Regions from separate parts of the Pseudomonas sp. ZL2 genome, predicted to be linked through region 2. Evidence: predicted binding sites of a transcription regulator. Region 2 holds the regulator's gene; the other holds the start of a gene.
The links. Region 2 encodes sigma-54, which starts transcription at its own class of promoters, with help from an activator protein. Its sites were predicted from a motif close to ANTGGCATNNANNTTGCTNT; they were not measured.

Region 1 (4,937 bases), on a different contig from region 2:
GCGACGCATGGTTTCGATCAGAACCGACAGGTGCAGCTCACCACGGCCGGAGACCTTGAACTTGTCAGCCGAGTCGCCTTCTTCAACGCGCAGTGCAACGTTGTACAGCAGCTCTTTGTCCAGACGTTCCTTGATGTTACGGGAAGTCACGAACTTGCCTTCTTTACCGCAGAACGGCGAGTCGTTGACCTGGAAGGTCATCGAAACGGTTGGTTCGTCAACGGTCAGCGGCTTCATCGCTTCGACTGCGTCCGGGGAGCACAGGGTGTCGGAGATGAACAGCTCGTCGAAACCGCTGATGCAGACGATGTCGCCAGCCAGGGCTTCTTCGACGTCAATGCGGTGCAGACCGTGGTGACCCATCAGCTTGAGGATACGACCGTTGCGCTTCTTGCCATTGACGTCGATAGCCACCACCGGGGTGTTTGGCTTGACGCGACCGCGAGCGATACGGCCAACACCGATAACACCCAGGAAGCTGTTGTAGTCCAGTGCCGAGATCTGCATCTGGAACGGGCCGTCACGGTCAACAGCAGGAGCCGGTACGTTGTCGACGATCGACTGGTACAGCGGGGTCATGTCTTCGGCCATTTCGGTGTGGTCCAGACCGGCAATGCCGTTCAGGGCCGAGGCGTAGACGACTTTGAAGTCCAGCTGTTCGTCGGTGGCACCGAGGTTGTCGAACAGGTCGAAGATCTGGTCAAGAACCCAGTCAGGACGCGCGCCTGGACGGTCGACCTTGTTGATGACCACGATTGGACGCAGGCCGGCTTCGAAAGCCTTCTTGGTCACGAAACGGGTTTGCGGCATAGGGCCGTCTTGAGCGTCGACCAGCAGCAGTACGGAGTCGACCATCGACATTACACGCTCAACCTCGCCACCGAAGTCGGCGTGGCCGGGGGTGTCGACGATGTTGATGTGGTAGCCGTTCCAGTTGATGGCGGTGTTTTTCGCCAGAATGGTAATACCGCGCTCTTTTTCCTGGTCGTTGGAGTCCATGACGCGCTCGTCGTTGAGCTCGTTACGCTCCAGGGTGCCGGACTGACGCAGGAGTTTGTCGACCAGGGTGGTTTTACCATGGTCAACGTGGGCGATGATGGCGATGTTACGCAGATTTTCGATCACGTGTGTATCTCGATCAGAGGATTCGGGTTGCCGCCCAGTCTAGGCGGCGAATATGAATGAATGGCGCTCAAACGGCCCGGTGGTCGGGAGGGCGATGGCGGATGCTCCCGCCATATAGCCCCGGCGTCTTATGTCGGACGATAAACGCGCACATTGGCATGTCCCTCACTGAGCAGATGATGGGCATGCAGGCGACTCATTACTCCCTTGTCGCAATACAGCAGGTACTGGCGCGTGGCATCCAGCTCCTTGAAGCGACTGTTCAGGGCGTAGAACGGCAAGGCCTTGACCTCGATGCCGTCCAGTTCCAGGGGCTGGTCTTCCTGGGCATCAGGGTGGCGAATGTCGATTACCACCTGCCCGGCCAGCGCCTGGCTGACTTCTTCGATCTGGATATCTTCGCTGAGTTCATCGATCACGTGGTCGATGGAGATCAGCCGGGCGCGCTCCAGGGCACGCTCGAGCACCGCCATGTCGAACTGCTTCTCTTCATGCTCGAGGCGATGACGCTTGGCGCAGGTGGTCGGGTTCACCGAAATCACGCCGCAGTATTCAGGCATGTGCTTGGCGAACTCGGCGGTGCCGATCTGCTGGGCCAGGTCGATGATGTCCTGCTTGTGGCTGGCCAGCAGCGGGCGCAACACCAGCTTCTCGGTGGCCGAGTCGATCACCGCGAGGTTCGGCAGGGTCTGGCTCGACACCTGGGAGATGGCTTCACCGGTCACCAGGGCGTCGATCTGCAGGCGGTCGGCGATGTTGGTCGCCGCGCGCAGCATCATGCGCTTGAGGGTCACGCCCATGTAGCTGTTGTCGACCTTGCCGAGGATTTCGCCGACCACTTCTTCGAACGGCACGCTGACGAACAGCACACGCTGGCTGCTGCCGTACTTCTTCCACAGGTAGTGGGCAACTTCCATCACCCCAAGTTCGTGGGCGCGGCCGCCAAGGTTGAAGAAGCAGAAGTGGGTCATCAGGCCGCGGCGCATCATCTGGTAGGCGGCGACAGTGGAGTCGAAACCGCCGGACATCAGCACCAGGGTCTGCTCCAGCGCGCCCAGCGGGTAACCGCCGATGCCTTTGTGCTGGTTGTGGATGACGTACAGGCGCTTGTCGCGTACCTCGATGCGTACCTCGACTTCCGGCGTACGCAGGTCGATACCGGCGGCGCCGCACTGCTGGCGCAGCTGGCTGCCGACGTAGCGGTCGACGTCCATCGAGCTGAAATCGTGGTGGCCGCCGCGCTTGCAGCGTACGGCGAAGCGCTTGCCGGCCAGCAGGTGACCGAAGTGCTGCTTGCACTTGGCGACGATGTCGTCGAAATCACCCAGCGGGTATTCGTCGACCTGCAGGAAGTGGGCAATGCCCGGCATGCAGGTCAGACGCTCGGTCATCTCGCGCAGGACCTTCTCGTCCTCGATGTGAGTGATCACTTCGAGGTTATCCCAGACACCGTTAACCGCGAGCGCAGGATCGAGGTCCTTGAGCACGTTGCGGATGTTGCGGGCCAGTTGACGGATGAAGCGCTTGCGAACCGGCCGGCTCTTGATGGTGATCTCTGGGAAGACTTTTACGATTAGTTTCATGAAAAACAGCGCGCGAGGTGCCGACTAAAAAAGTGGGGCGCGGATTATAGCGGAAATTGCTCAAGCTTTGAGCAACTTTTGTACAGAAGGTTTTCTGTGCGCCAAAATGGTGCATCATGCCCGATTAGCGCATCTTTAAAGTGCAGAAAAATGCCGTGAATTTGCGAAATCGGCCGAAAACGCTTGGGTTTGGGGCAAAAATCCCAACTCGGGGCACTGGCATGCAATTTGCTCCCTTGTGAGGCAGGTTGCCTTGGCCGACTATTCGCGCCCGGCATCACCCAAATTAAAGGGCTGCACAGGCAAGCTCTACCCCACCCCGGAGGACACTATGTCGAAGTCGGTTCAACTCATCAAAGATCATGACGTTAAATGGATTGATCTGCGCTTCACTGACACCAAAGGCACTCAGCACCACGTGACCATGCCAGCTCGTGATGCGCTGGATGAAGATTTCTTCGAAGCCGGCAAGATGTTCGACGGTTCCTCCATCGCCGGCTGGAAAGGCATCGAAGCTTCCGACATGATCCTGATGCCGGACGACGCCTCCGCCGTGCTCGACCCGTTCACCGAAGAACCGACCCTGATCCTGGTCTGCGACATCATCGAACCGTCGACCATGCAAGGCTATGACCGCGACCCACGCGCCATCGCCCGCCGCGCCGAAGAGTACCTGAAGACCACCGGTATCGGTGACACCGTCTTCGTCGGTCCAGAGCCTGAATTCTTCATCTTCGACGAAGTGAAGTTCAAGTCCGATATCTCCGGCTCGATGTTCAAGATCTACTCCGAACAAGGCTCGTGGATGTCCGACCAGGACGTCGAAGGCGGCAACAAAGGCCACCGTCCGGGCGTCAAAGGCGGCTACTTCCCAGTACCTCCGTTCGACCACGACCACGAAATCCGTACTGCCATGTGCAACGCCATGGAAGAAATGGGCCTGGTCATCGAAGTGCACCACCACGAAGTGGCAACTGCCGGCCAGAACGAAATCGGCGTGCAGTTCAACACCCTGGTGAAGAAGGCTGACGAAGTTCAGACCCTCAAGTACTGCGTACACAACGTTGCCGACGCCTACGGCCGCACCGCGACCTTCATGCCTAAGCCCCTGTACGGCGACAACGGCTCGGGCATGCACGTGCACATGTCCATCTCCAAAGATGGCAAGAACACCTTCTCCGGCGAAGGCTATGCCGGCCTGTCCGACACCGCCCTGTACTTCATCGGCGGTATCATCAAGCACGGTAAGGCCCTGAACGGCTTCACCAACCCGGCTACCAACTCCTACAAGCGTCTGGTACCAGGCTTCGAAGCTCCGGTAATGCTGGCCTACTCGGCTCGCAACCGTTCCGCCTCGATCCGCATCCCTTACGTTTCCAGCCCGAAAGCCCGCCGTATCGAAGCGCGCTTCCCGGACCCGGCTGCCAACCCGTACCTGTGCTTCGCGGCACTGATGATGGCCGGCCTGGACGGTATCCAGAACAAGATCCACCCAGGCGATGCCGCCGACAAGAACCTGTACGACCTGCCGCCTGAAGAGGCGAAAGAGATCCCACAGGTGTGCGGCAGCCTGAAAGAAGCCCTGGAAGAGCTGGACAAGGGCCGCGCGTTCCTGACCAAGGGCGGCGTGTTCTCCGATGACTTCATCGATGCCTACATCGCGCTGAAAAGCGAAGAAGAAATCAAGGTCCGCACCTTCGTACACCCACTGGAATACGAGCTGTACTACAGCTGCTAATCCGGTAACGCTCGCGCAAGCGGCGTAGTGCAAGAGAGGCCTCCTTCGGGAGGCCTTTTGTTTTTCTGACATTCTTATGCGCATTGGCCGACAGGAAAAAAGGCCAAAAAGCTGCACACTGCTCTTTTACCGCTTCGGACCCTCGCCATGCGTATGCCCCTGTTCGCCCTGCTCCTTGCGCCAACCTTGCTCCTGCAAGGGTGCGCCTCGACACCCGCACCGCCAGTTGCCCTGTCGCGCTTGCTCGATAGCGTGAATCAACGCCTGGATATCGCCGACGATGTCGCCCTGAACAAATGGGACTCGGGCCAGCCTGTAGAAGCGCCCGAGCGTGAGCAGCAGGTCATCGCCAATGCCCGCACCCAGGCCGTGCGCTTTGGTGTGGACGAGCACCGGGCAGGCGTGTTCTTCGCCGACCAGATCGAAGCCAACAAGCTGCTCCAGTACCGCGCACTGTCACGCTGGCATGCCGCAGGCAGCGCACCACAAAC
Region 2 (4,937 bases):
TGCGTGCGGGAGTGATGTAAATGACCCAGGACCTGCTCCAGCGCGGCAAGGCCATCAAACTGGCGGTTTTCGACGTAGACGGCGTACTCACCGACGGACGCCTGTACTTTCTCGAAGATGGCAGCGAATTCAAGACCTTCAACACCCTCGACGGTCAGGGCATCAAGATGCTCATGAACTCGGGCGTGACCACCGCCATCATCAGCGGGCGCAAGACCCCGGTGGTCGAGCGCCGGGCAAAGAACCTCGGCATCCCCCACCTGTATCAGGGGCGCGAAGATAAATTGGTGGTTCTGGACGAGCTTCTTGGCCAGCTCAACCTAAGCTATGAACAGGTCGCCTATCTGGGCGACGACCTGCCCGACCTGCCGGTGATCCGCCGGGTGGGCCTGGGCATGGCAGTGGCCAATGCCGCTACCTTCGTCCGCGAGCACGCCCATGGCGTAACCCGCGCGCGCGGTGGCGAAGGCGCAGCCCGCGAGTTCTGCGAACTGATCCTGCAAGCCCAGGGCAACCTGGACGCGGCCAATGCCCACTACCTGTAGAGCGACACATGTTCAGTAAGAAAATCCGTAACATTGCGCTGTTCAGTGTGCTTGCCGCCTTGCTGGTGGCGGTTGGCTACTGGAACATCAGCCCCGAGAGCTTTCTCGACAACAAGCCGGTAGCCGCGCCCGACCAGAGCGCCATCGACTACTACGCGATCAATGCCCATAGCGTGCAGTTCCTGCCCGACGGCAAGATGCAGTACGAGATGACCGCCGACAAGGTCGAACACCTCAAGGTCAGCGAAGTCACCCTGCTGACCACGCCTGACCTGCAGATGTACCGCGGCACCACCTACCCGTGGCACGTGCAGAGCGAGCGCGGCGAGGTCAACCCCGATGGCAGCGAAGTCGAATTGATCGATTCGGTACGGGTTGCCCGCACCGATGAAAAAAACCGCACCATGATCATTACCACCAGCCGCATGACGGTATTCCCGCAGAAGCAATATGCGCAAACCGAGCAAGCCGTTAGAATCGACGGCGCCGGTGGCGTAACTACGGGCAATGGAATGAAAGCGTATTTGAAAGACGGCAGGATGGACCTGCTGTCCAACGTAAGAGGACAGTATGAGGCTCGTTAAAACCCTCCCCTTTTTGCTCAGCCTGAGCGCAGCACTGGGAAGCGCGAGCGCCTGGGCCCTGCCGACCGACCGTGACCAGCCGATCCGTATCCAGGCTGACCATGCTCAACTGGATGACAAACAAGGCGTCGCCACCTACACCGGTGACGTGATCATCACCCAGGGTTCGATGATGATCAAAGGCAACACCGTGACCATCACCCGCACTGCCGGTGGCGACATCGACGTGGTGACCTCGGTGGGCAACCTGGCCTACTTCGAACAGCAGCAGAGCGCGGCCAAGCCAGACAAGATGCAAGGCTATGGCAAGACCATCCAGTACAATGCGCCGCAAAACCGCATCGTCCTGATCGACCGCGCCAAAGTGATCAACGAAGGCAACACCACCGAAGGCGAGAAGATCGTCTACGACACGGTGAAACAGATCGCTACCGCCGGTCGCGGTGGCAAAGTCACCGAGTCGCGTCCGCGCATCGACATGGTGATCCAGCCGAAGAAGAAGGCCGAGTAAATGGCAACCCTCAAAGCCCAGCACCTGGCCAAGAGCTACAAGAGCCGCCAAGTGGTTCGCGACGTCAGCCTGTCGATCGACAGCGGCCAGATCGTCGGCCTGCTCGGCCCCAACGGCGCCGGCAAGACCACCTGTTTCTACATGATCGTCGGCCTGGTCCAGGCCGATCAGGGCCGCGTCCTGATCGACGACCTCGATGTCAGCCACCAGCCCATGCACGGCCGCGCCCGCGCCGGCATTGGCTATCTGCCGCAGGAAGCCTCGATCTTCCGCAAGCTGTCGGTGGCCGACAACATCATGGCGATCCTCGAAACCCGCAAGGACCTGGACCGCGATGGCCGGCGCAAAGAGCTGGAAAGCCTGCTGCAGGAATTCCACATCAGCCACATCCGCGACAACCTCGGCATGAGCCTCTCCGGTGGCGAACGCCGCCGCGTCGAGATTGCCCGCGCCCTGGCCACCGCGCCCAAGTTCATTCTGCTCGACGAACCCTTTGCCGGTGTCGACCCGATCTCGGTCGGCGACATCAAGCAGATCATCCACCACCTGAAGGCCAAGGGCATTGGCGTTCTGATCACCGACCACAACGTCCGTGAGACCCTGGATATCTGCGAAACCGCTTACATCGTCAACGATGGCCAACTGATCGCCGAAGGCGATGCAGAAACCATCCTGGCCAACGATCTGGTCAAAGAGGTTTACCTCGGCCATGAGTTCCGCCTGTAGGCTCAAGGTGTAAGGCGCAGCCAGAGCGCTCTCGATCAAGCCAGTTCATGGCTTAATTGTTACGGCGCTCTAGGCAAACGCTGCAATTTCAGGCATATAATTTGCTTAAAGTTGGCGCTTCGGTGCCCTTGTAGTGGATGGCGCATGTGCGCCGGCAAATAAGGTGTTAAGCCCCTGCCATGAAACCATCGCTCGTCCTAAGAATGGGCCAGCAACTGACGATGACCCCGCAGTTGCAACAGGCCATACGTCTGCTCCAGCTTTCTACCCTGGACCTCCAGCAGGAAATCCAGGAAGCGCTGGAATCAAACCCGATGCTCGAGCGCCAGGAAGATGGCGACGACTTCGACAACAGCGACCCGATGGCCGACAACGCCGAGAGCAAACCCGTCGCCGAAGTTCAGGAAACCAGCTTCCAGGAGACCGCCCCGACGGTGGACAACCTCGAAGAAGGCGAGTGGAACGAACGCATCCCCAACGAGCTGCCGGTCGACACCGCCTGGGAAGACATCTACCAGACCAGCGCCAGCAGCCTGCCCAGCAACGACGATGACGAGTGGGACTTCACCACCCGCACCTCCGTTGGCGAGAGCCTGCAAAGCCATCTGCTCTGGCAACTGAACCTGGCTCCGATGTCCGACACCGACCGGCTGATCGCCGTGACGTTGATCGACTGCATCAATAACCAGGGCTACCTCGACGAAACCCTGGAAGAAGTCTGTGATTCCTTCGACCCCGAGCTCGACATCGAGCTGGATGAAGTCGAGGCCGTGCTGCACCGTATTCAACAGTTCGAACCGGCCGGCATCGGCGCGCGCAACCTCAGCGAGTGCCTGTTGCTGCAACTGCGCCAGCTGCCGCCGCGCACGCCGTGGATGGCCGAAGCCCAGCGCCTGGTCAGCGACTACATCGACCTGCTCGGTGGCCGTGACTACAGCCAGCTGATGCGCCGCATGAAGCTCAAGGAAGACGAACTGCGCCAGGTCATCGAGCTGGTACAGAGCCTCAACCCGCGCCCCGGCTCGCAAATCGAGTCGAGCGAAGCCGAATACGTGGTGCCGGACGTGATCGTGCGCAAGGACAACGAACGCTGGCTGGTCGAGCTCAACCAGGAGGCGGTCCCCCGCCTGCGGGTCAACCCGCAGTACGCCGGCTTCGTTCGCCGCGCCGACACCAGCGCCGACAACACCTTCATGCGCAACCAGCTGCAGGAAGCGCGCTGGTTCATCAAGAGCCTGCAAAGCCGCAACGAGACCCTGATGAAGGTCGCCACCCAGATCGTCGAGCACCAGCGTGGCTTCCTCGATCATGGCGACGAAGCGATGAAACCGCTGGTGTTGCACGATATCGCCGAAGCGGTGGGCATGCACGAGTCGACGATTTCCCGGGTGACCACGCAAAAATACATGCACACGCCCCGCGGTATTTACGAGCTGAAGTACTTTTTCTCCAGCCACGTCAGCACCTCCGAAGGCGGCGAATGCTCGTCCACGGCGATCCGCGCGATCATCAAAAAACTGGTTGCAGCGGAAAATCAGAAAAAGCCATTGAGTGACAGCAAGATCGCTGGTTTACTGGAGGCACAAGGCATCCAGGTAGCACGTCGCACCGTCGCCAAGTACCGCGAGTCCCTCGGCATTGCACCGTCGAGCGAGCGCAAGCGATTGATGTAACGGCTCCTGAGGTGTGCCACCGCAGTTCAGTGGCAGGCGCAACACCTGCCTCTTATGCACCGGCAACAAAGGAGAAGCTGTATGCAAGTCAATATCAGTGGACAGCATGTAGAAGTTACTCAGCCCCTGCGTGAGTACGTCGAGCAAAAATTGAAACGGCTGGAGGGGCATTTCGACAAGATTACCAATGTGACGGTAATCATGAAGGTCGAGAAGTTGCAGCAGAAGATTGAAGCAACGCTGTTCATTCCCGGCGGCGAAGTGGTTGCAAATGCCGAACACCAAGACATGTATGCAGCGATCGATGCCTTGACTGACAAGCTCGACCGCCAACTGAAAAAACACAAGGAAAAACAGCAAAGCCTGCTGCAAGGTGCAGCGGCCCGCTGATCCCCCTCATCCATGATCCGACTTGAAACCATCCTGACCCCCGGCCGTTCCCTTGTGAACGTGCCGGGCGGCAGTAAAAAGCGTGCGCTCGAACAGATCGCCAATCTGATCGGCAAACAAGTGCCCGAGCTGGACACCCAGGACGTGTACGAAGCCCTGATCGCCCGGGAAAAACTGGGCTCTACCGGCTTCGGCAACGGCATTGCCATTCCGCATTGCCGCCTCAAGGGCTGCGAATCGCCGGTCAGCGCACTGTTGCACCTTGACGCCCCTATCGATTTCGACGCCATCGATGGCGCCCCGGTCGACCTGCTGTTCGTACTGCTGGTCCCGGAAGCGGCTACCGATGCGCACCTGGAGCTGCTGCGCCAGATCGCCAGCATGCTCGACCGCCAGGACGTACGCGACAAACTGCGTGCGGCCACCAGTAACGAATCCTTGTACCAGGTCGTGCTGGACGTACAAAACGGGCACTGAACATGCGCTTGATCATCGTTAGCGGCCGGTC

Region 1: glnA (glutamate--ammonia ligase) is a predicted target of sigma-54. The motif match lies at 2,924-2,943, and genes of this name have one in related genera.

Annotation. Positions count from the first base shown of each region.
Region 1 covers NZ_JBGOGX010000047.1:27,625-32,561, forward strand. Annotated here, with positions in the region: gene typA (translational GTPase TypA) at 1-1,125, opposite strand, end outside; gene thiI (tRNA uracil 4-sulfurtransferase ThiI) at 1,254-2,708, opposite strand; gene glnA (glutamate--ammonia ligase) at 3,040-4,446, shown strand; gene ABM562_RS21470 (chorismate mutase) at 4,594-4,937, shown strand, end outside.
Region 2 covers NZ_JBGOGX010000004.1:224,614-229,550, reverse strand. Annotated here, with positions in the region: gene ABM562_RS07035 (KpsF/GutQ family sugar-phosphate isomerase) at 1-20, shown strand, start outside; gene ABM562_RS07030 (KdsC family phosphatase) at 21-545, shown strand; gene lptC (LPS export ABC transporter periplasmic protein LptC) at 554-1,129, shown strand; gene lptA (lipopolysaccharide transport periplasmic protein LptA) at 1,116-1,640, shown strand; gene lptB (LPS export ABC transporter ATP-binding protein) at 1,641-2,366, shown strand; gene ABM562_RS07010 (RNA polymerase factor sigma-54) at 2,546-4,039, shown strand; gene hpf (ribosome hibernation-promoting factor, HPF/YfiA family) at 4,121-4,429, shown strand; gene ptsN (PTS IIA-like nitrogen regulatory protein PtsN) at 4,442-4,906, shown strand; gene rapZ (RNase adapter RapZ) at 4,909-4,937, shown strand, end outside.